3 regions of the Pedobacter sp. KLB.chiD genome follow, and region 2 is predicted to be linked to each of the others. Evidence: riboswitches for the same ligand, from Rfam matches in the RefSeq annotation. Region 2 holds a riboswitch; each other region holds the start of a gene.
What was found. A riboswitch is a leader RNA that binds a small molecule or an ion and turns the genes downstream of it on or off. The one in region 2 is predicted to bind S-adenosylmethionine.
Positions count from the first base shown of each region.

Region 1: linked by a shared signal. The riboswitch ahead of ACK1I8_RS08095 (O-acetylhomoserine aminocarboxypropyltransferase/cysteine synthase family protein) and the one ahead of ACK1I8_RS09660 (SusC/RagA family TonB-linked outer membrane protein) in region 2 are both predicted to bind S-adenosylmethionine.
Region 3: linked by a shared signal. The riboswitch ahead of metH (methionine synthase) and the one ahead of ACK1I8_RS09660 (SusC/RagA family TonB-linked outer membrane protein) in region 2 are both predicted to bind S-adenosylmethionine.

Region 1 is NZ_CP178207.1:2,008,482-2,019,471, reverse strand. It holds gene mutS (DNA mismatch repair protein MutS) at 1-467, opposite strand, end outside; gene ACK1I8_RS08130 (phospholipase D-like domain-containing protein) at 1,263-1,943, shown strand; gene ACK1I8_RS08125 (HPF/RaiA family ribosome-associated protein) at 2,019-2,333, shown strand; gene ACK1I8_RS08120 (menaquinone biosynthetic enzyme MqnA/MqnD family protein) at 2,453-3,178, opposite strand; gene ACK1I8_RS08115 (histidine phosphatase family protein) at 3,450-4,073, opposite strand; gene mqnE (aminofutalosine synthase MqnE) at 4,171-5,364, opposite strand; gene ACK1I8_RS08105 (hypothetical protein) at 5,810-6,304, opposite strand; gene ACK1I8_RS08100 (trans-sulfuration enzyme family protein) at 6,428-7,543, shown strand; SAM riboswitch class I at 7,773-7,883, shown strand; gene ACK1I8_RS08095 (O-acetylhomoserine aminocarboxypropyltransferase/cysteine synthase family protein) at 8,146-9,477, shown strand; gene ACK1I8_RS08090 (homoserine O-acetyltransferase family protein) at 9,508-10,566, shown strand; gene ACK1I8_RS08085 (homoserine dehydrogenase) at 10,680-10,990, shown strand, end outside.
Region 2 is NZ_CP178207.1:2,363,420-2,374,409, forward strand. It holds gene ACK1I8_RS09640 (HAD-IIA family hydrolase) at 1-675, shown strand, start outside; gene ACK1I8_RS09645 (hypothetical protein) at 749-1,018, opposite strand; gene ACK1I8_RS09650 (YtxH domain-containing protein) at 1,575-1,775, shown strand; gene ACK1I8_RS09655 (SusD/RagB family nutrient-binding outer membrane lipoprotein) at 1,923-3,353, opposite strand; gene ACK1I8_RS09660 (SusC/RagA family TonB-linked outer membrane protein) at 3,364-6,531, opposite strand; SAM riboswitch class I at 6,845-6,951, opposite strand; gene ACK1I8_RS09665 (peroxiredoxin family protein) at 7,089-8,333, shown strand; gene ACK1I8_RS09670 (trypsin-like peptidase domain-containing protein) at 10,315-10,990, opposite strand, start outside.
Region 3 is NZ_CP178207.1:4,939,680-4,950,669, reverse strand. It holds gene metF (methylenetetrahydrofolate reductase [NAD(P)H]) at 41-994, opposite strand; gene metH (methionine synthase) at 1,069-4,785, opposite strand; SAM riboswitch class I at 4,900-5,003, opposite strand; gene ACK1I8_RS20475 (Bax inhibitor-1 family protein) at 5,119-5,874, opposite strand; gene ACK1I8_RS20470 (hypothetical protein) at 5,913-6,479, opposite strand; gene murQ (N-acetylmuramic acid 6-phosphate etherase) at 6,583-7,386, opposite strand; gene ACK1I8_RS20460 (S41 family peptidase) at 7,577-9,184, shown strand; gene ACK1I8_RS20455 (histidine decarboxylase) at 9,337-10,470, shown strand; gene ACK1I8_RS20450 (short chain dehydrogenase) at 10,534-10,990, shown strand, end outside.

The sequences.
Region 1 (10,990 bases), 350 kb from region 2:
ATTAAAAATTCACCCGTTGATATATCTAAAAATGAAACGCCCAATTGTGTTTTGTCAAAGTAAACACAAGCCAGAAAATTATTCGACTTTTGGTTTACAATATTGTCGCCATAAGCCACACCAGGCGTAACCAGCTCTGTTACGCCGCGCTTAACAATGGTTTTGGTTGATTTGGGGTCCTCAAGCTGATCGCAAATGGCTACGCGTTGCCCGGCACGTACCAACTTGGATAAATAATTATCTAAAGAATGGTGCGGAAAACCGGCCAATTCTAAAGCCCCACCATTAGGGCCGGTACCTCTTCTGGTTAATACGATGCCTAAAATCTGTGCCGTTTTAATGGCATCCTCGCCAAAGGTTTCATAAAAATCGCCAACCCTAAATAGTAAAAGTGCACCTGGATACTTCGCTTTTATCGCGTTGTATTGCTGCATTAACGGGGTTTCTTTATTTGTGTCTTTAGCCAAAACTGAAATGAATTTACAAAAGCCATAAAGATAACACGAATAAGCATTTTACAACTGTTTTGTTGAAAAGTTGAAAGATTGTTTAAAAGAGAAAGGCTAATTGGTTAGCTGTTTAAATTGGTTAATTGTAGGATACCACAGTTAACCGGTTTACACAATTTAAACAGTTAAGCATCATCTGAAAACCACCGGTTCCGTACATTTCGGATACTGTAGCCCTGCTTTACGCTTGTAGTCCCTCTTTCCAATCGGGAGCTACCGCTTCAATCAGTTTAGGTACAATGGTCTGTTTTAACCCGGTTATATAACAGATTGAGTAATTAACAATTGAGCCTTATTTGGAAATGAAAGGTTCCGTACATTTCGGATACTGTAGCCCTGCTTTACGCTTGTAGTCCCTCTTTTCAATCGGGCGCTACCGCTTCAATCAGGTTTAGGCACAATGGTCTGTTTTAACCCGGTTATATAACAGATTGGGCAATTAACAATTGAGCCTTATTTGGAAATGAAAGGTTCCGTACATTTCGGATACTGTAGCCCTGTTATTTGCTTTACTTCGTTACACTCCGTGCCCGCTCCTACCAGGTTTAGGTACAACGGGCTGTTCCGATGATCACACCTTAACGCACTTAAGAATCAGACTTTTATAAATAAATAAATTTTCTTAAGTTTATTTTCAGCAATCTAAATTAATAAATCTGACCAAACCATTCCCTCATCTTTGATATGTTTTACAATAATGCTCTTTGTGATATCTATATTGGAAGCGGAGCCGGCAAAAAGCTCATGAATGATATGAAAGCTGCAAAGCGTTCAGTCAAAATAGTCTCCCCTTTTTTATCGCCTTATTTGATTACAGAGTTGATTTATCTTAAAAGCAACAACATTGATATCAAATTAATTACAACAGATAACATAGAAGATTTTTATGGTTACCGTGAAAAAAATATTTATAAATTGATTATTCAAAATCGGAATACAGACGTTCAGAAACAGAAACTCCGAGAGAAGTGGATCAGTTTTACAAGTCGTCTTTCTTATATTGGCTTTAGTTTAATAGCCCTGTTAATTGTTTTGGCATATTATTTCAGGAGTGTTGAGATATTTTTTGGTTTTATGCCAATTATCATCATTTTTCTAATTCAAAGTTTATATAAAACTAAAATTAAAAAACTACAGATTTACTCCTATTATTATACGCAGCTATTTCCGTTTAAGGTATATATAGCCAATGAAAAAACATGCTTTATTCACAGTAAAATTTACTTAATTGATGACCAGATAGCATATTTGGGTTCATTAAACTTCACCCAGAGTGGTACTCAATTTAATCATGAAACGCGAGTCAGAACAACTGATGTAAATGCAATACGAGAAATAAGGAAAGAAATTGACCATCTCTTTGAACATCCTTACCTGCCGGTTGTAGATTTACAACTTTGGGGAAAACAAATATATACCGAGCCAATTAACTAAAATTAACAATTAATTTTAAAACGTTTTGACCCGTCTGCTGTTAAGCTAGTATAAATTTAAAACTCATTTTCAATTATGACGATCCAACTCAACACCGACAAAAATTTAACGATACATCAGGAATACGAAGAAAAAATCAATAGCCAGTTAACCGAAGGCTTAAATAGATTTAGTGACTTAATTACGCGAATAGAAGTTCATCTTTCTGATGAAAATGGCAGTAAGGAAGGATTGGACGATAAAAGGTGTTTATTAGAGGCTAGAATTACCGGTAAAGAACCAATTGCAGTAACCAATATGGGCGATACTTATGATATAGCCATCACCGGTGCCTTAACGAAATTGAAAAGCGCATTAGAGAAAGTGGCTGGTAAGATGAAAGCACATTAAATTAGCCTTTATCGTCATTCCCGATAAAACGGAATCTTAACGCTTTAGCATATATTAGGATTCCCTTCCGATAGCGAACTATCGGATCAATGGGAATGACGAATTTATCGATAAGTTCTTTACAACTGCTCAATATATCCCAAAAACAGCTTCAAAGCCTTCCTTCTGTCATCTGTAACATCAAACTGCAATTTATGGTACAGATAATCTTCCAGATCGAAATTTGGCGACTCCGGCAATTCCGCCAGAACTTCCTTTCTATGGTCTAAACCAAATTTTAAAGCAGCATTAAATTCAGTTTTAAATTCTTGTGAAATTTCTTTATTGGCTACCCAGGCGGCGTACATAAAGGGCAAACCAGTAAAATTCTGCCATTCCTCTCCCATGTCGTAGGCGTAGGCAAAATCCTGTTTTTTGCCAAAGGTTCTATCGCCGATCAAAACAAAAGCATCCGTTTTGGCATCAGGATCGGTGGTAAATTCCACGTCGTTTTTCCAATAGAACTTTAGCAATACTTTTGCTAAGTTATTCGAGGTGCGCGAGTGGGCATCCAGCCTTAGCGTTTTAATTTCCCGGGCCGGAACCTCACTAAAAATAAATACAGAATTTACTCCCCCGTCACTGCCTATACAATAATCTGCTACAATGTTGGCATTTGGAACCAGCGGAATGGCTGCTACTGGCATTAAACCGATATCTGCCTGTCCGTTAATTACTTTTGCAGCGCAATCTGAAGGAATATCTAAACTCAAATCAATTTTATTGATGAGGTCTGAATGTTTTAGTCCGTATATAAAAGCTTTTGTATTGGTATAGGCAACAGCCGATATTTTAATCTTATTCAAGGTGTTATGTTTTGCGCTTCGTGTTTAGCGATAAGCGTTATTATTTAATTAATAAACTCGCCATGATTCTTCTCCGCATAAACCACTATATCATTAAAGTCTATTTATGCTTAGATCCTGGAAACACCCGTTCGACCGGCCGGGCGGAAGTTCAGGATGACGAATGATAAAGAGTCTTTAAACAGATTAAACGCTCTGCTTGCCAAGGGTCGTGTTCCCGACGAACCTTTAATATATTTCGTTTGCTAAAGATAAGAACCTAAGCCGTTCATTATCCAATTACCAAACCGTCTAAATGAACAGCGCTGTTAAACTCCAATACCGTAAATTTTCCATTTTCGAAACCCATTTTATAAAGTACTGTATTTTGATGCGGGAATTCGGTCATCTCGCTCAATGGTCTGCCTAACAATAAACATAAAAAAACGCGAATTGCCCTACCGTGCATACAAAGTAAAACCGTTTTTTCTTCGGGCCTCGTCATTAAAACTTCCATAGGTTGTTTCAACCGTTCATAAACGTCCTGAACACTTTCGCCACCTTCAAAATGAGCGGTATAATCTCCGTTTTCCCAGCTTTGTAACATCATTCGGAAAGCCTCACGCGCTTCCTCGGTATTTGGTTTTCCTTCCCATATACCCCAGGCCAACTCATCTAATCCCGAAAGTCTTTCCCAGGGTAATCCTGCATCAATAAACTTCTGCACGGTTTGCCAGGTGCGTTTCAGATCAGATGTGTAAATCTTATCAAAAGGAACATCCTTATATTTTTGATAAAAAGCCTCTGCCTGGGCACGGCCTAAATCATTTAAGTCAGAATTTATACCCCTGCCCTGTACTATGCCCTGCCTGTTGAGTTCTGTTTCGCCGTGGCGTATGATGTATATTTCTTTCATTTATTAAGTTATTGAATGAGTGAGTTTTGAATGATTAAATATCATCTGAAACATAAACCTTAATACTCACTCACTCTATCATTCCTTCATGCTAATATTAATTCACCACTGGTAATTTATAATATTGCGGTTTCTGCTCTTCTTCAAAAACAACATTTTCAAAATCCGTAACCACATTATATAGCGTATCGCGTTCTATTGCTTTTCTGCCTACCTGTTTAATCAGATTAACCAATTCTTTGGTACTCATAGCCGGATTTTGTTCTTCCGCCCCAGCCATGGCGTAAATTTTCGTAGTATCATCCAAAGTGCCGTCAATATCGTCGACGCCATAATTTAAGGATAACTGTGCCGTTTCCCGACTGATCATGGCCCAGTAGGCTTTAATGTGATCAAAGTTATCCATATAAATACGGGCAATGGCATAATTTCTTAAATCTTCTATTACTGAAGATTCGGGCACATTACTCATCTGGTTATGCTGATTTCTGAATTTTAAAGGAATAAAAGTTTGGAAACCACCTGTACGGTCCTGCAGCTCGCGGAGTTTTTCCATATGGTCTACGCGGTGCCAGTATTTTTCAATATGGCCATACAGCATGGTCGCATTACTGCGCATGCCCAGCTTGTGCCACTCTTCATGTATATCCAGCCATTGCTGACCGGTACATTTATCTTTAGCAATTTGTTCCCTGATTTCGGGATGAAAAATCTCTGCTCCACCACCCGGTATCGATTCCAGGCCTGCTTCTTTCATCAAACGCATTCCCGTTGCGTAATCAATTTTGGCCTTTTTGAAGATATAATGGTACTCTACAGGAGTTAACGCTTTAACATGCAAATCCGGACGGTGCTGTTTGATAGCGGTAAACAGTGCCGAATAAAATGCCACATCATACTGAGGAAGGACTCCGCCCACAATGTGCACTTCCGTTACCGGTTCGTCATCATATTTTTTAACAATATCAAGCATTTGCTCCATTGTTAAGGCCCAGCCCTCTTCTTTTTGCTTGATTAAGCGGGAGTAGGAACAGAATTTGCAGTCGTAAACACAAAGATTGGTCGGCTCCAGATGAAAGTTGCGGTTAAAATAGGTTTTATCACCATGTTTCTCTTCCCGGATAAAATTGGCCAGCACTCCGAGATAACCCAATTCTGCATGTTCGTATAAGTACACACCCTCGTCGAAGGTAATCCGCTCTTTATGAAGAACTTTGTGCGCGATGTTTTGTAGTTCAGTTGATAAATTGGTATCAGCTAATATTTTTTCAACTTGTTCAGTTGTATTCATTCCTGATTAATTTTCAACAAAAATACAATATTGAGCCGATTTGAAAATCATTTTCTTGTAACAAACCGTGATTTTTGACAGTCAATCGCAACAATTAATAAAAGATGAACACGGATATTAAGTGGGTATTAATTTAACATCCGCCACAGAAACACGGAAGGCGCGGAAAAAATACAAAAGAAAAAATTTGTATATAGACACATTAGTTTAACAGCCATTGATAGCATAACTACCTCGGTCATTATTCCCGCGCATGCGGGCATCTTAAAGCGCCTGCCTTACGACTCCCATCCGATAGCAATCGGATCGAGTTGGGAATGACGGCATCTTGGAACCTAAACTGTTTTCTAAAATAAATCAGACCCGATAAGAGTGAAAGCGTAACAAACAAAAAAAGCACCTTTTTCAAAAGGTGCTTTAAGGGTATGTTTTTCGATGTTAGATATTATCTTGCTGCAGGCGCAAATGTCAAAATAATATTCGCAGTTCTGCCGCCAAACTCGATTGGCGATTTTAATACCATTTGTGTGCTGGAAAGTTCAGTTAACACTAAACGATAACCTTCGGTTACATTTTTAGCTTTATCACCCTCGTATATCTTTTTAAACTGGAAAGTTTGATCTTTTGGTGCGGCCGACCAGAAAATCGTTTGCATGACCGAACCACAAGCGCTCGACGCCGGTAAAGTGTAAGAACCGTTACCACTATTGGTCAAATTCCATGTGCTCCCCTCAAAACATTTGTAGGATTTCTCTCCGAATAAGCCTTGAACAGCGCCATCAGGCAATCCTTCTAAAGCAACGTTTGTTACCACCCATTCGCGTACAACCGTGCCTCTGCTGCCGGTTACACCTGCAGTTACCCGTTTTGCCGTATTACAGCTTTGTAACATTACCAAAGTAGAACATGCTATGGCGATAGCTATAAATAATCTTTTCATTTTTGTGTAATTTAAATTTTCTCAAACTTGTTACATAAATCTTGCCAAAACCATTATGAGCCGTAAATTAGCGGTAAATTACTAAATTGCGCTTCTATATCAGTTCGTCCAAAATCAATTATCATGAAACCAGAAACCCTTGCTATTCACACCGCTAATCTTGTAAAAATCAATACTGGTGATGTTACTCCGCCGATCAGTTTATCCACCACTTTTTTTCGTGGCGAGGATGGTGGTTATCCTGGGGGGCATATGTATAGCAGGGTAAGCAATCCTAACCGGTCTGCTTTAGAAAACACTGTATGCAAATTAGAATATGGCGAAGATGCGGCAGCTTTTTCTTCGGGCAATACCTGCGGTTTGGCTTTATTTCAGGCTTTGAAACCTGGTAGCCACATCATTGCGCCTGATGATATGTATTGGGGCATTAAAAAACAGCTACTGACGATTTTTAATGATAGTTTGGAATTTGATTTTATTGACCAGACCGATTTAAATCTGATCCAATCAAGCATAAAACCCCATACTAAACTGATCTGGATCGAAACGCCATCCAACCCGCTATTAAAGATTACGGATATTGAGGAAATTGCCAGAATCGCTAAAGCTGAAAACATCACTTTGGTTTGCGATAGCACTTTTGCCTCTCCTGTTTTACAAAATCCGATTTTATTGGGGGCTGATATCGTAATGCATAGCAGCACTAAATATCTAGGCGGACATAGCGATGTGCTTGGCGGAATTTTGATAACCGCGAAAAAAGACGAGTTGTGGGAGAAAATCAAAAATATTCAGCAAACCGGTGGTGCAGTGCCTTCACCTTTTGACTGCTTTTTATTAAGCAGAAGCATAAAAACCCTTGCCTACCGCATGAAAGGGCATTGTGAAAACGGAAAGATTATAGCTGATTATTTAAATAAGCATCCAAATGTTGAGGCCGTTTTTTATCCCGGCCTGAAAGATCATCCTCAGCATGAAATTGCCGGAAAACAAATGAAAGATTTTGGTGGCATGATGTCGTTTCTGGTTAAAGGGGGTGTTGAAGCAGCTCACAAAATGGTCAATAAAGTTAAATTATTTGCGCAGGCAACCAGTTTGGGCGGCGTAGAGAGTTTGATTGAACACCGTTATTCGGTAGAAGGTCCTGACAGTAAAACACCAAAAAATTTACTCCGGATTTCTGTGGGATTGGAACACCCAGATGATATCATAGCCGATTTAGCGCAGGCCTTAGGATAAGACGTTTTCGGTATGGTCATCCCCGGCATGAAGACCAGTTATTAAAATCTTATTTACTATGATAAATCCCTGATCCGTTTAAGCGGATGGTTTGTCGCTGAAAAAATAAATACCTCATTTTCATTAAGTTATTTAAAATTCGAAATTTTATTTTGTGTATTTAAAATAAATTCAGACATTTGAAATATTATTTGGCGGAAAGCTAAATAAAAGTCAATCTTCATAGGTTGATTTATAAAGAAGTGGCGAGAGACTGGCTCCACGACCCACTGGCAACCCTCAGAAAGAGAAGGTGCCAATTCCTGACCGGATAATATGGTATTATCTGGAGATATAAATTAGAACTGATGAAAACATTAAACTTTCGATCGCTAAGCGAACCTACTGCTGAACTAAAAACGGTGAAACCATTTTCTGTTTCTATTGCTTGTTACCATATGTCTGCCATGGCATGTATGTGCTGTTGCATACGGTAATTTAAAAATCTTCCTCTTTTGTTTCTTTCAAACTGGAAGGTCCCGAATCATTGGGATACGCCCTGCAGGCTTTAGGATTAAGCTAAGCCACCCTATTAAATTGTTCAACAAATAAAAACAGCAATCATGTCAACATCATATAAATTTGAAACTTTACAATTACACGCGGGTCAGGAAATAGATCCAACAACAGGTTCAAGAGCTGTACCGATTTATCAAACTACTTCTTATGGGTTTAACAGCGCCGAGCATGGCGCCAATTTATTTGCTTTGAAAGAGTTTGGCAATATCTATACCAGGATCATGAATCCGACCAATGACGTTTTCGAAAAACGTATTGCAGCTTTAGAAGGCGGTGTTGCGGCTTTGGCTGTGGCATCAGGTCAGGCTGCTCAATTTATAGCTTTAAACAATATACTGGAAGCTGGCGACAGCATTGTTTCTTCTTCTCACATTTACGGCGGAACGTATAACCAGTTTAAGGTGGCCTTTAAGCGTTTAGGTGTTCATGTCGATTTTGCAAATCCGGATGTGCCAGAAGAGTTTGAGGCAAAAATTACGGATAAAACCAAAGCCATTTACCTCGAAACCATAGGCAACCCTGCGTTTAGTGTACCTGATTTTGAAAAAATTGCGGCCATTGCCAAAAAATATGATCTTCCATTAGTGGTTGATAATACTTTTGGTGCAGGCGGTTACTTATTTAAGCCATTAGAGCATGGTGCCAACATTGTGGTAGAATCTGCAACGAAATGGATTGGTGGACATGGAACAAGCATCGGTGGAATAATTGTTGACGGCGGAAACTACAATTGGGGCAATGGAAAATTCCCTCAGTTCTCTGAACCCTCTGCAGGTTACCACGGCTTGGTTTTTAGTGATGTTTTTGGTATTGGCGGGCCGTTTGGTAATATCCAGTTCATCATCCGTGCCCGTGTTGAAGGACTAAGAGACCTTGGTCCTGCGCTATCACCTTTTAATTCTTTTCTTCTGTTGCAAGGATTGGAAACCTTATCGCTCCGCGTACAACGCCATGTTGATAATGCCCTTGAACTGGCTACCTGGCTGGAAAATCATCCGTTGGTTAAGGAAGTGCATTATCCGGGATTAGCAAGCAGCAAATACAACAACCTCGCAAAGAAATATTTAAGTAATGGTTTTGGGGCTGTGTTATCTTTCGAATTAAATGGAAGTAAGGAAAACGCCACCCAGGTTATCGATAAGCTAAAATTGGTTTCACATCTTGCGAACGTGGGCGATGCCAAGACCCTGATTATCCAACCATCGGCCACAACACATCAGCAATTGAGCGAAGAAGAGCAATTGGCTGCAGGTGTAAAACCAAATGCCTTAAGGGTTTCAGTTGGTATTGAACATATCGATGACATTAAAGCAGATTTTGAACAAGCATTTGCGGCCATTAACGCACAAGTTTCTTCTGAGAGTTTATCAGCCTAAGCCCGTTTATTTCCCGAATACAGCAAAACAATGAGTACAGCATCAATATATAATCATAACAAACAGTTCAAATTAGAAAACGGAAAGAAAATCCGTAACCTGCAAATTGCTTATCAAACTTATGGAAAGCTAAATGCAGCTAAAGATAATGTAATCTGGGTTTGCCATGCACTTACAGCTAATGCTGATGTTTTTGAATGGTGGGAAGGTTTGTTCGGGAGAAATGCTTTGTTCAATCCTGAAGAGCATTATATTGTATGCGCCAATGTTTTAGGTTCTCACTATGGCAGCACCAATCCATTAAGCAACAATCCGGTAACGGGTTTACCTTATTACCTTTCTTTTCCGCAATTTACCATTCGCGATTTAGTATCTGCACACCAGTTATTGGCTTTGCATTTGGGTGTTGATTATATAAAATTGTTAATTGGTGGTTCCCTAGGTGGGCAGCAAGCTGTGGAATGGAGTATTTCGGAACCGAATAAAATAGAAAACCTAATTTTAATTGCTACTAATGCAGCTCATTCTCCATGGGGCATTGCTTTTAATGAAAGTCAGCGTTTGGCCATTACCACCGACAGGACTTTTTATGCCAACCAACCTAACGGCGGCAGTAAAGGTTTAAAAACGGCCCGTAGTATTGCACTCTTAAGTTATAGAACCTACAGTGCCTATGGCAGTACACAGGTAGAAAGTATAAACGATAAAACTGACCATTTCAGGTCGTCTTCTTACCAGAATTATCAGGGAGAAAAATTGATCAATCGTTTTAATGCTTACAGCTATTATTATTTAACCAAAGCAATGGATAGCCATAACGTAGGCCGTAACCGCAAAAGTATTGGCGATGCTTTAAAATTAATTACGGCGAATACGCTGGTTATCGGAATAGAAAACGATGTATTGTTTCCACTTTCAGAGCAGCAGTACCTGGCCAATCATATTCCCGGAGCAGAATTTATTGCTTTGCATTCTGACTATGGACACGATGGTTTTTTAATTGAAACGAATGCACTGACCAATGTAATCGGAAACTTTATGAAAGAAAGCCGTAACAAAAAGATCATCAAATTACAGCATACTGCTTAAAAAGGTAGGGGGTAAAAGAAACCTGGTACCAGAACAAAAAATTTAAACAAAATACAGAAATAAGAACAGCTCTATCGGTGTAATCGACCTATCTGTTTAATCACTTTAAAATAATGAGTAAGAATTTAAAAATCGGTTTATTTGGTTTTGGGGTTGTAGGACAAGGTTTGTTGGATATCATCCAAAGTCAGAGCCTTAACCTGGAGATCATTAAAATCGCGATAAAAGATCCTAGAAAAAAGCGTACCCTGAATAAGGATCTGTTTACTACTGATCGTAATGAAATACTGAACAATACAGAGATCAATACGATTGTAGAATTGATCAATGATGCCGATGCAGCCTACGAAATTGTAACTACCGCATTAAAAAATGGTAAAAATGTAGTTTCTGCGAATAAAAAAATGATCGCCACGCACCTAAA
Region 2 (10,990 bases):
TTTGCGTTTATGACGAACAACAGCCAAAGAACCCCATTGGAAGTAGTACGAAAATTAAAAGGATTGGGAATAAAGGTGGAGGAAAGCCACGTATATACCAGCGCAATGGCTACCGGGAAATTTCTTTCAGATCAAAATCCGAATGGTACTGCTTATGTATTGGGAGAAGGTGGTTTGTTAAGCAGCTTGCACGATCATGGCATTACCCTGGTCAATACCGATCCCGAATTTGTAGTGCTTGGCGAAGGCAGGAACTTTACGCTCGAGATGGTTCAACGTGCGGTTGATATGATTCTTGCAGGAGCTAAGTTTATCACTACCAACAGAGATCCATCGCCAAAAAAACCAGGATGGAACAACCTGGGCATTGCGGCCACTACTGCCATGATTGAAGAAGCAACCGGCAGAAAAGCTTTTGTTACGGGTAAACCAAGTCCGGTGATGATGCGTTCGGCACGTAAATTCTTAGGATTGGAAACCAGTGAAACCACGGTTATTGGCGATACGATGGAAACGGACATACAGGGCGGCGTTCAAATGGGTTATAAAACCATTCTGGTACTCTCGGGCATATCAAGCAAAGATATTTTAGGGCATTATGCCTTTAAACCCGATATGATTGCAAGCTCTGTTGATGAAATAAAATTTCCGCTAAGCTGGTGGGAGAATAAATAATTTGGAGTTGGCCGTTAGGAGTCCTAAGTCGTTAGTCCAGAGTCATTAGTCCAGACTCTTTAAGTTAGTCTGGTTACTTGTTAATGTTAAAACATTGATTGGAATTTGAATGCAGGGGCTTAGCAAAACTTAAGTGATAATCAGTTGTGGCTATAAACGGTATCAAATTAAAATTAGCAGCCATTCCGCTTTGATTAAACCAGGCAGATGTAGCTGAATCATTTGCAGGCTCCTGACGTACTGGTGTAGCTGGTATTTTTTTATCCTTAAATTTATTCTCATTGGTTAAAAGCCCAATTGCTGGTATAACCATCAAAAGCGCCACGCAAGAAATCAGTCTCATATTATCGTGCTTAATCGTCTTATTATTTGGTCCGCCTCTCTAAACAAATATGAACCTATATTATTAGCAAGATAATTAGCCAGCATTATTAAATTGTTAAAATTATTCTACAGTTTTAATTCATTATTAAGCAGTTCCGATTTAAACATTCGCCAAAAGTTTGCAACCTTTTCCTGTAACCTGGGGTCTCGCCAAACTGCATTGATTAATCCAGCACAGAGAATCATATGATCTGCCAAATGGTAACACCTGACAGCACATTTTCTTATCGGTTGGTGTCTCACCGACCGAAATTAATTTTAATACGCAAAGCTTGATCATTCAACAGATGGCAATATCTAAAAGCACATTAAATCCTTTCGTTTGGTCATCCTAAACGGAGTCGGAGGAGCATACCCATCTAAACTATTATTTGCGAACACCTTAAGCATGGCATCTATTTCGGTCTTAAAAATAGAATGGTATTTCAACAGCAAAAAGCCCATTTGTAACAGCTATTTAGCATCCTTTAAAACTTTTAACATTTCAATATGTTTAATTAAAAAAAGAAACGAACATGGGAATTTTAAAAACAGCCATTATTGGCGCAGCAGTATATGCAGGCGTGAAATATATCACCAAGAAAGATCCAATTACCGGACAATCAATTGTTGACGAACTATTAGATCGTGCACCACAATGGGCCGATAAAGCAAAAGGTTATACCGAAGACTTGAAAAGCAGAGTGAGCAATGCTGCTGAAGATTTGGCCAGATGAATACCTGGAGAAAATAAGGAGCCTGAAGAGGCTAAATTTTTATTTCTCTGAACAAAAAGCGTCCTGATTAAAAATCCAGACGCTTTTTGTTTTAGTGTTAGATGGTAACATCCGACACCACAGATAAATTAGGGTGAAAGTTGGGCATTAAAAAGCGTCAAACCAAAGCTTAGTCGTTAACAAGTCTGCCCCCTGGTTGCCTACCGCATTTTTATAATTTTGTCCGTTTAACGATTGTTCGGTGCCAGGATAAATAAAACGCACCGGAATTTTACCATTCAACACGGTATTTACAGAGGCTGTTAACTGTGGATAATCTAATCTTCGCTGTTCCGCCCAGGCCTCTAAACCCTGTCCAAACAAGGCGATCCATTTTTGTTCACCGATTGATTTTTTATAATTGGCGGCATTATAAGCTACTCCAGATTGCTTGATGTAATCTTCCACTACAGTTCCACTAATATTATACTGCGAAAAAGATGCCCTGATGGCTTGCTTGTATAGATCTTCAGCATCTTCAGCCGTAAAACCTCTTGCAGCTGCCTCTGCCCTATCAAAAAGTAATTCTGCATAGCTAAAAATTACAGCCGGTGCCTTGGCGTCTAAAAAGTAAACACCTGGTTTTGAAGAATTTGCCAAACCTATAGCACTGGCCTCAGAGTTTGTTGAACCATTTGGGATACCCACATAACCGTTTGGCGCATTTTCAGTTTTACTGGCATAAACAGGCAACCTCGGATCACTTAAAGAAGTAAGTTTATCCACAATGGTTTTACTGATCCGGTAATCATTTCTGGTTTCAAATGAAGCCGCTACCGGGTTTTGCTGAGGCGATACATCATATTTGAATATGGCATTTTCTGAATTACTGCTAATGTAAGCACCACCTTCTGCCTGTATTTCGTCTATTACCTGTTTAGATTTAGCAGGATCTTTATCTGCAATGCGCAAAGCGATACGAAGCCTCAATGAGTTGACAAACTTCTTCCATCGCGCAATGTTATTGCCATAAATCACATCACCGGCAATCGTTTTTCCAGCGGGATCTAAAGCGGCCTGCGCTGATTTCAAATCGTTTAAAAGACCATAATAAACATCCTTTTGTTTATCGTAAACCGGCGTAACAAACTGTTTGATTTTTCCTGCCTGCGAATATGGAATATCGCCATAAGCATCAGTTAACAGTAAAAATATCCACGATCTGAGTACAAGCGCAACAGCTTTATAATTCGCATTGCCCTGCGCATCGCCCAGTTCGATAATTTTATTAAAACCAGCAATACTCTGGGCATAACCTGTCGACCATAATGCCGTAAAACTGCTGTTTGAATAAATAAAACGATCTTCTTCTGTATATTGTACTTTAGCCCAGTGCTGTGCAAACAGCAAACTTGAATTCATGTTATTGGTCACGCCCCAATAGCTGTCAGCAGTAACTTTCGTGGTCCCGGTAAGCAAATAATCTGGCTGTGCAACTTCAGGTGCATTGGGATTGATATTTACCTCGTTCAGCTCTTTTTTACATGATGTAATGGCAATGGCCAAAATAGCCACTATATATAGTTTTTTATTTTTCATGATGGAATATTTAAAATTTAACATTCAGGTTGATACCATAACTGCGGGTGCTTGGATTTGATAAACTTTCCAAACCCTGACCATTACCGGTATTAAAGGCCACTTCCGGATCAATATCAACCGTATTGCGGTGGATGATCCACAGGTTACGGCCAACCAGTGATACCGAAACACCTTGCAAACTTAATGGACGAAGCCACTTTGCCGGCAGGTTATAGCCTAATTTCACCTCACGGAGTTTTACATAAGATGCATCGAAAATATTTGCTTCATCTATATTTCTGAATGATTTGTAATACTGTTGAGCGGGCAATATCTTCTCGTTGCGTTTGCCATCAGCGGTTACGCCATCAAAAATAATCCCGTCATCGTACACCGTAGCTCCCGCCGGAGCAGCTCCACTTACCCTCACGGTTCCATTTGCCTTGTTGTTATCAGGGTAATAATAGGAGATTCCGCCATATTCAGCTGCTCTTCCGGGAAGTGTTGAAGCCAGAACACCGGTATAAGTTCCTGTAGCATAAGTTCCGTTATAGATAGAGCCACCAAAACTGGCATCAACCAGAACGCCCAAACTGATGCCCTTATAGGTAAAAGTATTGTAAACCCCACCAATCCAATCTGGCGTATATTTGCCCAATACCTGCTTGGTCGGATTTGTGGCTGGTGCACCCGTAGCATTAACAATGATGTTTCCGTTGCCATCTCTTAAAAAAGCGGTACCAAATAACGATCCGTAAGGCTGCCCCACTGTTGCAATTACCTGGGCCGAATTGGAAGCCACCACATAATTGGTTAATAGTTTTTCAGCATCAAGCTCAATTACCCTGCTTCTGTTTGCTGCGAAATTGAAATTTACATCCCAGGTAAAGGTTTTTCTGATTGGGGTAACGCCCAATTGGGCTTCAATCCCTTTGTTGTTGATTTTTCCGGCATTAAGCAATTTTGAGCTGAAACCAGTACTTTGGCTTACATCTGCTGCTAAAATCTGATTGTAACTATTGGTGTTATACGCGCTTAAATCGAAACGTAATCTTTTATTAAAGAAAACTGCTTCAAGACCAAGTTCCGTAGAAGAGGTCGCTTCAGGTTTTAAGTCAGGATTCAGATCTATAGTGCCAGTGGTAAGCTGAGGATTGCCATAAAATGGTGCACTGAAAACATAGGTATTGATTAAGCGGTAAGGATCTGCATCTTTACCCACTTTAGACCATCCACCACGTATTTTTAAATAGTTTAGGGCTTCACTTTTGATATCGAATGCTTCAGTTGCTACAAAACTTCCGTTAAATGAAGGGTAGAAATATGACCTGTTTTGTGCCGGTAAGGTAGACGACCAATCGTTACGTGCGGTAATGTTGGCGAAAAGATAATTTCTGAAACCGATCTGTCCGGATACATAAATACTATACGATTTTAAACGCGACAAATTATTGGACGAAACCAAGGGATCGCGTGAATTTTTAAGGTTGTACAATCCTGCAATAGCCAGTTTAGGTGCGCTCTGGTCATTTTGCTCAATATACTGTCTGCGGATGTTACCGCCACCCAGTAATTCCAGGCTAAAATCTTCACTCAACTGTTTGTTAAAATTTAAAGTTGCATCGGTATTATTTTCGTTTACGGTAAAGGCACTTTCGGTATACGAGCCAAACGGTGTGCCATTGGTACCGTAAGCGATTCTGATTTTACGCCTGTCGTTGTAATAATCCGTTCCCGACCTGAAATTGAAATTTAGTCCGTCAATAATTTTATAATTAATGGCTAAACTTCCAATAATCCGGTTACGGTTTTGCGATACAGTATTTTCGTAAGCTACCCAATATGGATTGCTGTAATAGCTATTGTTCCAGTTAAACGTTTTTCCATTTTCATCCAGATAGTTTTTTAACTGGTTAATATCTACCTGGCGGCCAAACCAGGTAAACTGCAACATGGTACTGGTTGATCTTGAACCACCTGTACCAGGTAAGTTATCAGAACTCAATTTACTGTAATTTGCATTAGCCGTTAAAGTTAGTTTTGGCGTTATTTTTAATGAAGTATTTAATACAAATGAATTTTTACCTTGTCCGGAGTTAGGCACAATTCCAACCTGTTTCAGGTTATTGTAAGAGATCCGATAATCATATTTTTCACCGGCATCTGCAACAGATACACCATTATTCAGGGAATATCCGGTTTGAAAGAAATCCCGGACGTTATCCGGATGAGCTACAAATGGAACCGCCACACCTTTTGAAAAAAACTGCGGAATTAATCTGCCATCCATTTTTGGTCCCCAGCTCTCATCTACCCCATCATTAAGGCCTTTACCAGCCCCATCCACATAACTGAACTTACCTTCCGACCCCTGTCCAAATGCATTTTGATAAACCGGCAGGGTAAGCAAAGTTTCCAGCACGGCATTGGAGTTAACCTCAATGCCCAATCCTTTTTTTGATTTACCGGTTTTGGTCTTAATTAAGATTACACCCGCCGCAGCCCTCGAGCCATATAATGCTGCCGCATTTGGTCCTTTTAAAACACTAATTGATTCTATATCTTCTGGATTGATATCTGAAATGGCATTCGCATAATCCCTTGCGCCTGCAGAATTTAACTGCGAGTTATCTACCGGAATTCCATCAACTACAAATAATGGCTGGTTATTTCCGGCTATGGAGGTTTCCCCTCTGATGACTACGCGGGAAGACCCCATGCTCCCCTGACTATTCGTTACCCTTACACCTGCAATTTTTCCCGCCAGTGCATTGACCAGATTCGATTCTTTAGCTTCAGACAAATCCTGCCCTTTTAATTCCTGAACAGCATAACCAAGCGATTTTTTCTGTCGCGAAATCCCCAATGCGGTAACGACCACCTCATCCAGTGCATTATCGCTCGATTGAAGAATCACAGAGATCGGGCCCTCATTTTTATTCACCGGTATTTCCTGTGTTTTGAAGCCGATATATGAAAATACCAGTGTTGCTTTTTCAGGTGCAGTTATCGAAAAAGCACCCTTACCATCAGAAATGGTGGTTTGTTTGGTTTCTTTGATTAAAATGGAAACACCGGGAAGTGTTTCTCCATCTGCCGACCTCACGGTTCCGGTAATGGTGGCATTTTGAGCGAATAAGTGCTGCGTAATAAACAGCAGCAAGCTAAACGCTATTGATTTAAAATTTGTGAACATGTGTGTGTAATTAATGATTAGATTAGGGATAAAAATTTGGCAAAACAATTCCACCACGGCCAAAAACCGTGTTTTCAGTTTAATAAAAAAAGGAAGCGTTAGCTTAAGAGCCTATTTAAATAACTTTACTTCAACAGGGCCTGCGCATTCGGAAATAGGCATCATCAAGGGATTTTAACTCGTCTGTTTTTTTCATTTCAATGGTTTTCTATAAAACATGTTACCTATCAAAAGCAGCATCGGGTAAAAAAAAGAGCACCCCCTTAAATCAGAAGTGCCCCGTATATTTTAGCTCAGGATCATGCAAACTACTGACTTAACTACCCCAGAGTCATCCGGGATGGAATTAGCACCATTTCTAAAAACTAGATGGTTGCTAAGGCTTCACAGGGCCATTCCCTCCGCCTTTCTTGATAAGTATTTAAAAATAACTGGGGCAAAGTTATAATTAATTCGATTTATCCTATAGTTTTTATAGATTTTTATTGAAATATTTTTTCTTTGGTGATTCCATCCGTATATTTGTCGACTAAATTAGTAGATTAACATACACCCCAATGAAACTGAAGTTCATTTTAATTGCCGTATTGGCCATATCAACATCTTTAAGTTATGCACAAAACAGCACCGTAGCCAGTAGTGTAAAACCAAAGGCTTTTGTCGCATTGGGCAACTGGCGTGGTGTAGCTAAAGTAAAAGAGGGACTCGAAATTCCTTTTAATTTCGAAATCCATGAAAAAAATGGTAAGCAAAAATTGTATTTCCGTAATGCTGAAGAAAGTTTCGAAGGTGGTTTGGTAAAACAAACGGGCGATTCACTTTTTGTTAAACTGGATCAGTTTGACAATGAGTTGGCATTTGCAATAGATGGCAATCGGTTAACAGGAACGCTACGTAAACAAGATAAAGGCGGAAAACCTCTAACCATTGATGCGGAACGCAAAAATTACCGTTTTAAAGCAAATAAACCTGCGTCGGCAGACTATTCCGGAAGTTATGATGTGATTTTTACATCGCCGAACGGCAAGGAAGAAAAAACAGTAGGTTTATTTAAGCAAACAGGGAACAGACTGACGGGAACTTTTCTCCGTGTAACCGGCGATTCCCGCTATCTCGAAGGTATTGTGGAAGGGAACGAATTTCAACTTTCGAGTTCCATTGGCTCCTCTCCTGCTTACTATAAAGGAACTTTCCAGGCAGACGGCACTTTAAAAGGTGAGGTTTTAAGCGCAAGAGGCAGTCAGCCTTTTACCGGAAACAAAAATAAAGATGCTGCCCTGCCAGATCCTTATCAGCTTACCTACTTAAAAAAAGGATACAAAACACTTGATTTTAGTTTTCCTGATATAAATGGTAAAAAGATTTCCTTAAAAGATGAAAAATACAAGAACAAGGTAGTGATTTTAACCATTACCGGAAGCTGGTGCCCTAATTGTGTAGACGAAGCCAGTTTTATGGCTCCATGGTATAAAAAGAATAAAAATCGCGGTGTAGAGATTATAGCCTTGCATTATGAACGTTCAACTGAGCCGGAATATGCAAAAAAAGTAATGACCCGTTTCCGTGAACGCTTTGGTATCGAATATGATCAGGTATTGGCAGGCACTGCCGATAAACAAGCGGTATCTGAATCATTACCCGCGCTTGATTCCTTTTTATCGTTCCCAACAACCATCATCATCGATAAACAAGGAAATGTGGCCCAAATCCATACGGGTTTTAACGGGCCGGCTACCGGTAAATTTTATGATGAATTTGTAAAAGAGTTTAATACAGAGATTGATACTTTGCTGAAGAAATAGTGTCATAATCATCCAGGATCTTTTTACATTGGTTGGTGTGACACACCGATAGAAGACATCGCTACTGGCACGAAAGATTTCTTTCTGCTTTTCACGCAGGAACGATTTTCCGTAATAGATCGGATCTTCTTTTTTTGGAAAGGTATTGCAGTGCACTTCGGGTTGGGCAGTCCTTCTTTAAGCTATTATCTTTTGTGAATGCTTAGCGGGAACTTTTTGGGTTGTGCGCCAAAAAGGATAGCCGCTGCAATAAGGTTTATTTAATTAGGGCCTGTATAAGAAACAAAATAGCGTTTCGAACGCTGATCCTGGCAGTAGCCGTGCATTTAGCCCTGGGGAAGCGGTATCCCTGAAGCGCAGCGTAAGGATATAGCGGAGAACAGGAACGACCTTTAATCATACTGATGACACTGCGCTTCAAAAAAAAGTTATATTTTTTCTTTTTTTGGAAAGGTATTGCGGTGCACTTCGGGTTGGGCAGCCCTTCTTTCCGCTATTATCTTTTTGTGAATGCTTAGCGGGAACGTTTTGGTTTGTATGCCAAAAAGGATAACCGCTGCAATAAGGTTTATTTAAAAAAGGGCTTCTGCAAGGAAAAAAATAGCCATCTGCACGCTGATCCTGGCAGTAACCGTGCATTTAGCCCTGGGCGAAGCGGCATCCCTGAAGCGCAGCGTAAGGATATAGCGGAGAACAGGAACGACCTTTAATCAAACTGATGACACTGCGCTTCAAAAAAAAGTTATATTTTTTCTTTTTTGGAAAGGTATTGCAGTGCACTTCGGGTTGGGCAGCCCTTCTTTCCGCTATTATCTTTTTGTGAACGTTTAGCGGGGACTTTTTGGGTTGTGCGCCAAAAAGGATAGCCGCTGCAATAAGGTTTATTTAATTAGGGCCTGTATAAGAAACAAAATAGCGTTTTGCACGCTGATCCTGGCAGTAACCGTGCATTTAGCCCTGGACGAAGCGGCATCCCTGAAGCGCAGCGTAAGGATATAGCGGAACTACCTTTAATCATACTGATGACACTGCGCTTCAAAAAAAGTTATATTTTTTCTTTTTTGGAAAGGTATTACAGTGCACTTCGGGTTGGGCAGCCCTTCTTTCCGCTATTATCTTTTTGTGAACGTTTAGCGGGGACTTTTCGGGTTGTGCGCCAAAAAGGATAGCCGCTGCAATAAGGTTTATTTAATTAGGGCCTGTATAAGAAACAAAATAGCGTTTCGAACGCTGATCCTGGCAGTAGCCGTGCATTTAGCTCTGGGCGAAGCGGCATCCCTGAAGCGCAGCGTAAGGATATAGCGGAGAACAGGAACTACCTTGTAATCATACTGATGACACTGCGCTTCAAAAAAAAGTTATATTTTTTCTTTTTTTGGAAAGGTATTGCAGTGCACTTCGGGTTGGGCAGCCCTTCTTTCCGCTATTATCTTTTTGTGAACGTTTAGCGGGGACTTTTTGGGTTGTGTACCAAAAAAGCATAGCCGCTGCAATAAGGTTTATTTAATTAGGGCCTGTATAAGAAACAAAATAGCGTTTTGCACGCTGATCATGGCAGTAACCGTGCATTTAGCCCTGGGCGAAGCGGCATCCCTGAAGCGCAGCGTAAGGATATAGCGGAGAACAGGAACTACCTTTAATCATACTGATGACACTGCGCTTCAAAAAAAAGTTATATTTTTTCTTTTTATATTTTTTCTTTTTTGGAAAGGTATTGCAGTGCACTTCGGGTTGGGCAGTCCTTCTTTAAGCTATTATCTTTTGTGAATGCTTAGCGGGAACGTTTTGGTTTGTATGCCAAAAAGGATAGCCGCTGCAATAAGGTTTATTTAAAAAAGGCTTGTACAAGGAAAAAACGGTCTGCTCCTTTTTTATTGTCTTTCTGAACGCTGAAGAATCTTTTTACACAAACGTAATTCATGGTCGGTGTCTCACCGACCATGAGAGCGTTTTCAGTTAATTCAACTCAGGTTGATTCAGGCTATCTCACATATTTTGAAACAAAATCAACGATTGTTTTCTTGGGAACCACAACCGTAGTTGTGCGGCTGAACCTGGCGATGTTGATTCCATAAAAATGTCCATCCCAATCAAAAACAGGCGATCCGCAGGCGTTTGCTTTAATGGCGGCATCATGTACAAAAATAGCATTGAAACCATCCCTTCGCTCCGATTTCCCACCTTCAAATTTATCTGCAGGGTGATTAGAGAGCGATTGTCCCCTTGCCCCGAGCTTGAGAGTTTTGTTCATTTTACCTGATGCATTTACCCACTCGAACATAACCTGGTCGTCTGCCCAATATTTTAATATTTCAGGAGCGAATTCACCTGCATTTTTGATGGATTTCCCATTAATGCTGATGAGCTCATCGCCGACTTTTATCCCTGCTTTTTCTGCCGGGCTACCTTCTTTGATTAACGAGAACTGAACCGGGCTGGAATGATACACCACCATTGCGCCTAAATAAGGCTGGCTATTTATTTTTGGTAAATTGAATTGAGTACTACCTAAAACACTGTGCATCACTTCACCAGTGGGGCTTATACTGTACAAGAATTTACCCATATCTATGTCAATGGTGTCGGTATCAACAATATTTAAGTCAATTCCTCCAATTATATCCTGTTCGAGCGCTAATAAAACCAGGTCATTTTCC
Region 3 (10,990 bases), 2.6 Mb from region 2:
GCAGACCTTGCAGATTTTTGAAACCTGCGAGGTCTTTTAACTAAAAAATAGCTTTTGCAATTTGTTTGGTCTGTTCAGGGCGGCCCATGGTGTAAAAGTGTAATACCGGAGCACCAAAATCAATCAGCTCTTTACATTGTTTGATCATCGCTTCCGTACCAATTTCTTTTGCCTCATTGTTATTTTTAGCATGCGATAGCGCATCTGTTAATTTATCAGGCAAATCGATGTGGAATATCTTGGGTAATACGTTTAGCTGTGATAAGGTGCTGATAGGTTTTAAACCTGGGATAATCGGTATATTGATATCGTTTTCCCTGCATTTTTTCACGAAGTCGAAATACTTCTGGTTATCGAAGAACATCTGCGTAACAATAAACTCCGCTCCTGCTTCAACTTTCTTTTTCAGGTATTTAAAATCGGTATTCATGTTGGGCGCTTCGAAGTGTTTTTCAGGGTAACCTGCCACACCAATGCAGAAATCACTTTTAAAAGTTTCTACATCTTCGTGCAGAAATTTACCTTCGTTGTGATTCTTGATATGCTCAATTAAATCTGTTGCGTAACAGTGTCCGCCGGGAGTTGGCACGAAATTCCCATCTGCCTTACGGGCATCGCCACGCAAAGCCAAAACGTTATCAATCCCCAAAAACTGAAGATCGATCAATGCATTTTCGGTTTCTTCTTTAGTAAATCCACCGCAAATGAGGTGTGGAACGGCATCAACTTTATATTTATGAATAATAGCTGCACAAATGGCAATGGTACCCGGGCGTTTACGGTAAGATACCTTCTGAAGCAGACCATTGGCCTGTTCTTTATAAATATAATCTTCGCGGAGCGAGGTTACATCAATAAAAGGCGGGTTAAACTCTAGCAATGGCTCTATCGCATCATAAATCCATTGTATGCTTTGCCCTTTAATTGGCGGCAATAATTCAAAAGAGAACAGGGTTTTACCCTTTGCGTTTTTTATATGGTCAGTAATCTTCATACCCTTAATCCCAAATAATCAGGACTTTAAATTTTAATTTATAAACGATTCCCTCCCCTTTAAGTGCTGGGGGATTAATAAGCTAAATTCGGACTTAACCACCGCTCCACTTCTTCAACCGGCATGTTTTTTCTGGTGGCGTAATCTTCAATCTGGTCTTTGGTAATTTTTCCCAGTCCAAAATATCTTGAATCGGGATGCGCAAAGTAAAACCCACTTACCGCAGCTGTTGGATACATAGCATAACTTTCGGTTAAGCGTAATCCTATCTGATTCTCTGCATCAAGTAATTCGAATAATGTTCCTTTTTCGGTGTGTTCAGGACATGCGGGATAACCTGGTGCCGGGCGAATACCGGCGTATTCTTCTTTAATCAATTCCTGGTTACTCAGGTTTTCATCCTGAGCATAGCCCCAAAATTCCTTACGAACACGTTCATGCATGCGCTCGGCAAAGGCTTCTGCCAAACGATCGGCCAGTGCTTTGGCCATAATGCTGTTGTAATCATCGTAATTGGATTCAAACTCATTCACCAGTTCGTCAATGCCGATCCCTGCGGTTACCGCAAAACCTCCAAAATAATCCTGAATACCGCTTTCTTTCGGTGCAATAAAATCTGATAAAGCATAATAAGGCTGCCCATCTACCTTTTCAGCCTGTTGGCGGAGCGTGTGGATGGTTACCAGTTTGGAGCTTGGAGTTTGGAGTTTGGAGTCGACAGGCAGACTTCCGACTCCGGGCTCCGGACTCCGGACTTCTAAAACAATGTCGTCTCCTACTGTATTTGCTGGCCAAAAACCGATTACAGCTCTTGCAGTTAGTAATTTCTCGTCGAGGATGCGTTTTAACAGAACCTGTGCATCATTAAACAGCTTTTTTGCTTCATCGCCTACATTTTTATCGTCAAAAATTTTAGGATAACTACCGCGAAGTTCCCAGGTATGAAAAAATGGTGTCCAATCAATATATGGAACCAGTTCTTCTAAGGGATAATTATCGAAAACCCTGGTACCTGTAAATTCCGGAACAGGCAAGTTGGGCTGAAAATCAATCTTAAACTTGTTTGCTCGTGCTTCCTCTAATGTCTTAAAGCGTTTATCTGAACGTTTATTTAGATGCGCTTCGCGTGCTTTATCATATTCAGCTTTGATGCCAGCTATATATTCATCTCTCGTTTCTGGGTTCATCAAGGTACTGCAAACCGTAACGCTTCTTGAAGCATCTAATACATGGATGGCAGGTCCTGAATAATTTGGTGCTACTTTTACTGCCGCGTGGATACGCGAAGTAGTTGCGCCACCAATGATCAATGGTATGGTAAACCCTTCACGTTCCATTTCTTTGGCAAAGTGAACCATTTCATCCAGCGATGGCGTAATTAAACCACTTAAACCGATAATATCAGCATTTATTTCTTTGGCTTTTTTGATGATATCCTGTGCCGGAACCATCACGCCCATATCTATAATTTCGAAGTTGTTACAAGCCAGTACCACGCCTACAATATTTTTACCAATATCGTGTACATCGCCTTTTACGGTAGCCATCAATACTTTTCCGGCCGAAGAATTCTGGTCCTGATCAGGATTGTTCAGTTTTTCCTGCTCAATAAAAGGTAACAGATAGGCTACGGCTTTTTTCATTACCCGGGCCGATTTTACCACCTGGGGCAAGAACATCTTTCCAGCACCAAAAAGGTCTCCAACAATATTCATCCCATCCATTAACGGGCCTTCAATTACCTGAATCGGACGGTCGTATTTCTGACGGGCTTCTTCTACATCATCATCCAGGTATTCTACGATACCCTTAACCAACGCATGGGATAATCTTTCTTCAACCGAGCCTTTTCTCCAGCCTTCGTCTTTAACCACTTCTTTGCCTTTGGTTTTTACCGTATCGGCATATTCAACCAACCGTTCGGTTGCATCTTCCCTGCGATTTAACAGGACATCCTCTACCCTTTCTAACAATTCAGGCGGAATTTCCTGGTAAACTTCCAGCATACCGGCATTTACGATACCCATGTCTAAACCTGCGCGGATGGCATGATAAAGGAAAGCCGAGTGCATGGCTTCGCGCACGACGTTATTTCCCCTAAAGGAGAACGAAATATTCGAAACCCCGCCACTTACCTTGGCGTGAGGCAGATTTTCTTTGATCCATCGGGTAGCATTAATAAAATCGACTGCATAATTGTTGTGTTCCTCCAGCCCGGTAGCCACAGTTAAAATATTAGGGTCGAAAATAATATCTTCTGGCGGAAAACCGATTTCATTTACCAGGATATCGTAACTGCGTTTACAGATTTCGATCCGGCGCTCATAATTATCGGCCTGTCCCTGCTCATCAAAAGCCATTACCACTACAGCTGCACCATATTGCATAATTTTACGGGCACTTTCGCGGAATTTATCTTCACCTTCTTTTAAAGAAATGGAATTAACGATCCCTTTTCCCTGCAGGCATTTTAAGCCGTTTTCAATTACCGACCATTTAGATGAATCGACCATGATCGGCAGTTTGGCGATATCCGGTTCGGAGGCAATGAGGTTCAGAAACTTAGTCATGGCAGCTTCCGAATCGAGCATTCCCTCATCCATGTTCACATCAATTACCTGTGCACCCCCTTCAACCTGTTGCAGGGCAACGGCCAATGCAGCTTCGTAATCGCCACCCAAAATCAGTTTGGAGAATTTTGGAGATCCGGTAATATTGGTCCGTTCCCCAATGTTCACAAAAATACTTTCTGGCGTAATGGTTACCGGCTCCAACCCACTTAAGCGCATGTATTGAGGAAGTTGAGGCAATTTTCTGGGTTTGGCTTTTCGTGCATTTTTTGCTATGCAGCCAATATGCTCAGGAGTAGTGCCGCAGCAGCCACCAACAATGTTCACAAAACCGAATGCAATAAAGTCATCAACCAAATGTGCCGTTTCGTGCGGCTGCTCATCGTAAGCTCCAAATTCGTTTGGCAAGCCTGCGTTTGGATAAGCGGAAACATAACAGCCTGCTTTTGTAGCCAGCTCCTCGATATGCGGGCGCATTTCCTTTGCTCCCAAAGCGCAGTTAAAACCAATACTGAGCGGTTTTGCGTGCATTACAGAATTTAAGAAAGCTTCGGCGGTTTGCCCGGAAAGTGTTCGTCCCGAAGCATCGGTAATGGTACCCGAGATCATAATCTCCAGTTTGCGGCCAATTACCTCTTCATATTTTTTAATGGCCACAATGGCCACTTTGGCATTTAAAGTGTCAAAAATGGTCTCAATCAATAATACATCGGAACCACCATCTACCAAACCACGTACCTGCTCATAATAAGCTTCTTCCAGCTCATCAAAATAAACCGCCCTAAAACCAGGGTCGTTTACATTCGGCGACATGGAAAGGGTACGGTTAGTGGGGCCGATAGCACCGGCAACAAAACATTTACGATCTGGATTTGCAGCCATAAATTCATTTACAGCTTCTTTTGCCACCCGTGCGCCTTCAAAACTCATTTCGTAAGAAAGATCTTCCATTTGGTAATCGGCCATGGAAATGCGTTGCGTACTGAACGTATTGGTTTCAATAATATCGGCACCAGCCGCCAGGTACTCCAGGTGTATGGTTTTGATAATATCCGGACGCGTGATGTTAAGCAAATCATTATTGCCTTTTACATCACAGGGATGGTTTTTAAATCGCTCTCCCCTAAAATCTTCTTCGCTCAAGTTGTATCGCTGAATCATGGTACCCATTGCACCATCGATCACCAAAATACGCTTCTCTAATTCTTCTCTTATACCCATTTGTTGTGTAAAATGTGGGATGGCAAATGGAAAATGGCATGATACATCTTCCATTATACATTAATACATCCTAAAAGGCTTATTGAAAAAGTTGGTACGTGAATCGTAATCCTAAACTTATCTGTTTCCGCTATTTGCAGAATAGAATTTAGCACCTTGTAGGTTACAGGTTGCTAAGACTTCGTTGGGTCTAATCCCTCCGTCTTTCTTAATAAGCGTACAAAAATGCAACAAAGCATGATCAATTCCAAAAATTATCGCTTTGCTACCAAATAAAATTACAAAGGCCATGCAATTCTGCACGGCCTTAAGAATATTGTTTTGTTTTTAGCTCTATCTTCTGCTACCGAAAATGCGTAGTAAGAATAAGAAGATATTAAGAAAATCAAGATATAAGCGCAATGCTGCAACAATTGCCATCTTTTTTGACTCTACCTGAAGTACTTCTTCTCCGCTAGCTTCTATACCCTGGCCAATTTGTTTAATTTTCTGAACATCGTAAGCAGTTAATGCGGTGAAGATGGCAATTCCGATAAATGCCATAAATAAACTAAACTGTTCACTCTGAATAAACATATTCACCAGGCTGGCAATAACCAACCCGATTACCCCCACCATTAAAATAGGGCCGAATTTGCTCAAATCGATATTGGTGGTATAGCCCATAAAGGCCATAATACCGAAAATACCTGCAGCACCTGCAAAGCAGCTCACTACTGAACCAGAAGTATAAGTCAATAAAATAAAGCTTAAGCTTACACCGGTTAGTACGGAGTATAAAACAAATACACCTACAAGCGCTGGGTAAGAAAGTTTACTTAAACCAAAACTCATTAATAAAACAAGTCCAAGCGGTGCAAACATGGCAATATACCCAAAAATCGTCATTCCAACTTTACCGGTAGATGGATTAACGGTTAACAGATATTGCATAAATTGCTCATTTGTTCCAAATAAATAGGCCGCTACCGTTGATAAACTCAATGCCACAAACATCCACAAGAAAACGTTGGCAAAGAATTTTTTAGAAACAGATCCTTCCTGAACGAAAACGCTGTTGTTTTGATATTGATAATTTTGTTGTTCCATTTTAATTTTTGTATGTTAAATGATATAAAAATAAACATTTAGTTCAATCTTTTTGTCAGCAGTTCTTCAACTTTTTTAAAGAACTGTAATGGTTTTAGCGTACGCCATGGCAGATTGTCAAATGCACCTCCAAAGTTAATATAATAATCAATGCTGTTATCCCGAAATTCGCTGATCACGTGTTCCTGAAAGTTTACCCCAACAATCCAGCCATCTTCTACTTCCTGAAACCATTCTTCGTAATAACTGTCATCAGAGGCATGGAAATTCAATACATTTTCACCAATCAGGATAAATTTATTAAGCCCTTCATCCATCATCATTTCCAAAATATCACGTTTCAGCAACATAATGTCGTTATTAATGGCATCGTTCCACTCCCCTATAAACTCTATAATGACATAACTGCGGTCATAATCAGCATATAATACCTTCATATACAAGGTATTCGATCCAAATTCGTCCCACTGTGGGTGCAGTAAAAAGTTATAGATCTGCTTATCGAAGTAAAGTTCTGAATATTCGGTATTATAAAATGGCGAACGCTCATCTTCTGCCGAAATATAATCATCTCTCCACTGGTAATAAGGCTCAATTTCGTGCATACTTTTTTTAATTATTGAAGGATTGGGTTTTGAATGAGCGAATGCTGAGATCATTTATACATCACATCACTTTTTCAGTTACTATGCTATCCTTCACTCATTTTTAATGTCCTGCTTCCACAGCTTTACGTACACTTCCGTAACGGTTTAACAATTCAGCTGCTTCATCGTAACCAATGTTCAGTTCGTTGGCCACCATTTGTGTACCACGGTCGACCAGTTTATGATTAGTTAACTGCATATCGACCATTTTATTGCCAACTACACGCCCCAGCTGAACCATAACTGTGGTACTCAACATATTTAATACCATTTTCTGCGCCGTACCAGATTTCATGCGGGTAGAGCCCGTAATAAATTCAGGGCCAACCACTACTTCAACCGGAAAATCCGAAGCCGCAGCAATAGGTCCACCTGTATTACAAACAATGCAGCCCGTCAAAACTCCATGCTTACGTGCCGTTTTTAATCCGCCAACCACATATGGCGTAGTACCTGATGCTGCCAGGCCAACCAAACAATCCTTTTCATTAATCTCAAATTCCTGAAGATCTTTCCAGGCTTGCTCCGCGTCGTCTTCAGCAAATTCTACTGCTTTTCTAATGGCAGTATCTCCGCCGGCGATAATCCCAACAACCCAATCAAACGGCACACCGTAAGTAGGCGGACATTCTGAAGCATCTACTACACCTAAGCGACCGCTTGTACCTGCACCTATATAAAAGAGACGACCTCCTTTTTTCATTCGCTCGGTCACGGCCGATGTTAACTTTTCGATTTGAGGCAAAGATTTTTCAACTGCAAATGCTACAGTTTTATCTTCGTTATTAATGCCCTGCAAAACTTCTAATACCGACATCTGATCAATGTGGTTATAATTAGATTCTTGCTCGGTAACTCTATTCATAAATTTAATTTTGATAAAATTCGGTAAATTCTTTCTAAAAACTAGGCTAAAAATCTAAAAAATATCTGCCATCAATTTTAACTGATTGTACCAGGTGTAATTTAATGTTAAATATTATAAACAAAAGACATGAAAATACAGTTAAAAAATATATCAACCCGCTAATTTTCATAAATTTGCAGTAGCGCCAATGAAAAAAAACACCAGAAACAACATACTCATCGCCTTAAGCTATTCTGTTATCTTAATAGTAGGCATGTTTTTGGGCATCAAATTCATTAAGGATCAAGGCTTTGGCGTTAAAAAAAGTCCCCAGCTTGCTCAAAACAGCGATGAAAAACTAAACGAAATCTTACACATCATCAACGGTAATTATGTTGATGACATCAATACCGATTCACTTCAAAATTTACCTATAGACAGTGTTCTGCACCAACTAGATCCACATAGCGTTTACCTGCCACCAACTGATGTTCAGGATATGACCGATAACCTGGAAGGAAATTTCGAAGGCGTAGGCATAGAATATTATATGCTTAACGATACTATGATGGTTACCGGTGTAGTTAAGGATGGACCAGCATATCAGGCAGGAATTAAACTGGGCGATAAAATCCTCAGTATTGATACTGCAGTAGTAAGCGGACGAAACCTACCTAAAGATCAACTTTCCGGTCGTTTCAAAGGTAAATCCGGAACCGGGGTAAGTGTAGTGCTTTTGCACCCGGGCGCATCACAGAGCAACCGCATTATGGTTACCCGCGGCAAGGTAAACATCAGCAGCATTGATGCAGCTTATATGATCAACAACGAAACCGGTTATGTAAGGATCAGTAAATTTGGCGCCAATACAGATAATGATTTCGCTGCTGTAGCCAATAACCTGAAAGCAAAGGGCATGAAAAAACTTATTCTCGACTTGCGCGATAATGGGGGTGGTTATTTTACCGCAGCTACAGGTCTGGCAGATCAGTTTTTGGGCGAGAACAAACTCATTGTGTATACACAGGGAAAGCATGAGCCGCGCACCGATTATTTTTCTACCGGAACCGGATCCTTTCAAAATGGCAAACTGGCGGTTTTGATTAATGAAAATACCGCCTCTGCCAGCGAGATTGTAGCCGGAGCTATACAAGATTTAGGCCGGGGGATTATTGTTGGCCGCCGTTCTTTTGGTAAAGGTTTGGTACAAGAGCAATTTGCTTTTGGTGATGGCTCTGCACTGAATTTAACTATCGCACGGTATTATACACCATCCGGTAGAAGTATCCAAAAGTCCTACAAAAAAGGTTATGATGCGTATAAACACGAGCTAGACGAACGGATGATGGATGGGGAACTTACGGGAGACCGTACATCTTTCCAGGATTCTATCGAGAAAGCCGAAGGAGTAAATATCCAACCGAGCAAAAAAGTTAGACCGGTTGGCGGAATCCAGCCAGATATATTTGTCAAATTGGACACCAATGGCTATAATAAGTTTTACAGCAATTTAGTTAGCAAAAAAATACTTTCGGATTACGTCTTTAATGTACTCACAAATAAATACAGTGCCAGTTTTGTAGAACAGAACATTAATATCTTTACGATAAACGACAACGACTTTAAGGATTTTATCGGATTTCTTCAACGCAAAAATGTAGCAATAGACCGCTTTCAATTGTACAATTCGAAAAATGTGATCTTAAATGATCTTAAAGCTTTACTGTGTCGCTATTATCTGGGCGACGTAGGTTATTATAAGGCCGTAAACCAAACCGACAATGCCGTGAGGCAGGCACTCCTCAACCTCCAATAGCCATATTTTATATGTTTCCGGTATACGATTAATTTAAGAATTCGAAATTATATTTTAATTTTAAAATTAAAAAAAATATAATATTCTAATTTTAACGATATTATTAACACTATATTCTGTTTTAAGTAAATTTGCCTGCAAATCATATCATTATGGAAACGAGCAAATTAGCAGCAAAAGATCAAAAAGTATTAAAAGACCTTCTGGAAAAAGTTAAGGAACAAACCGATTTATTTTTAGGTTACCCTGTGGCTAAAGATTTTGATTACCAGGCGCTTTCCGACTTTTTAAAATACCCGATGAATAACCTGGGGGATCCTTTTGTGACTTCGACCTATGGTGTTGGATCTCGTGAACTGGAAAAAGAAGTAGTGCATTTTTTTGCCGAACTTTTTCGTGCGCCAGCTGATAATTGGTGGGGTTATGTAACCAATGGTGGTTCTGAAGGTAACCTTTATGGCTTATACCTTGCCCGCGAATTACATCCTAAAGGAATGGCCTATTACTCAGAAGCTACGCATTACAGTGTGCAGAAGAATCTGCATTTACTTAATATGCCTAATATTGTGATCCGTACCCAGAAAAACGGAGAAATCGATTATAAAGACCTTGAGCATACCATTAGAATGAACCGCCACATGCCTGTGATTATTATGGCCAATATTGGCACCACTATGACTGAAGCACGTGATGACGTGGGCAAAATTAAAGCCATTTTGAAAAAACTGGCCATCCAACATTATTATATTCATGCTGATGCGGCACTTTCTGGCACCTACAGCGCACTAATTGAACCAAGACCAGCATTTGACTTTGAAGATGGTGCGGACAGTATCGCTATTAGCGGCCATAAGTTTCTTGGTTCACCGATGCCTTGTGGCGTATTGGTGGCCAAAAAGTCAAACCGCGATCGGATCGCCCGTTCTGTAGCTTATATCGGAAATATTGATACTACCATTACGGGTTCAAGAAATGGCCATAGCCCCTTATTTTTATGGTACACCATTAAACATTTGGGCATAACAGGTTTAAAAAACAGAGCCATGCACAGTTTAGCAACAGCGGCTTATACCGAACGAAAACTTCAGTCGTTAGGTATCTCAGCCTGGCGGAATGCCAATGCCATCACCGTAAATTTCCCGACCCCTTCTGCAGAAATCTGCAAAAAATGGCAGCTTGCGGCTGAGCATGGAAATTCGCACATCATCTGCATGCCAAATGTAACGCAATCGCATATCGACCTCCTCATTACCGACCTTAAAGCCGAATTGGTATTGCAAGATTGAGTTTATACAAACATTTCAATACGGCTGACGTTTAATGATGATATATATATTGAACAGATTTAAATGAAAATAATCATCGTAGGGGCTACAGGCACACTGGGTAAAAGAGTAGCTGAAACTTTTTCGCAAAAACACGAAATCATCCGAGTTGGAAATACCAAAGGCGATATCCAGGTTGACATTACCAATGAAGCATCGATTAAAAATATGTTTGAGCAAATCGGAGCTTTCGATGCCCTGATCAGTACGAGTGGGAAAGGTCCTTTTTCGCCTGTTAATCAGCTTACGGGCGAAGTATTTAAAAGTGGCTTGCTTGATAAACTACTGGGCCAGGTTAACCTGGTGCTTATCGGCCAGCATTACATTAACAAAGGTGGCTCATTTACATTAACTTCGGGTATATTGGCCGAAAATCCTGTTGCCGCAGGTTCAGTATTGAGTACTGTAAATGGTGGCCTGAACGCATTTGTTATGGCAGCTGCCCCGGAACTTGGAAACGGGATCCGCATAAATGCCATCA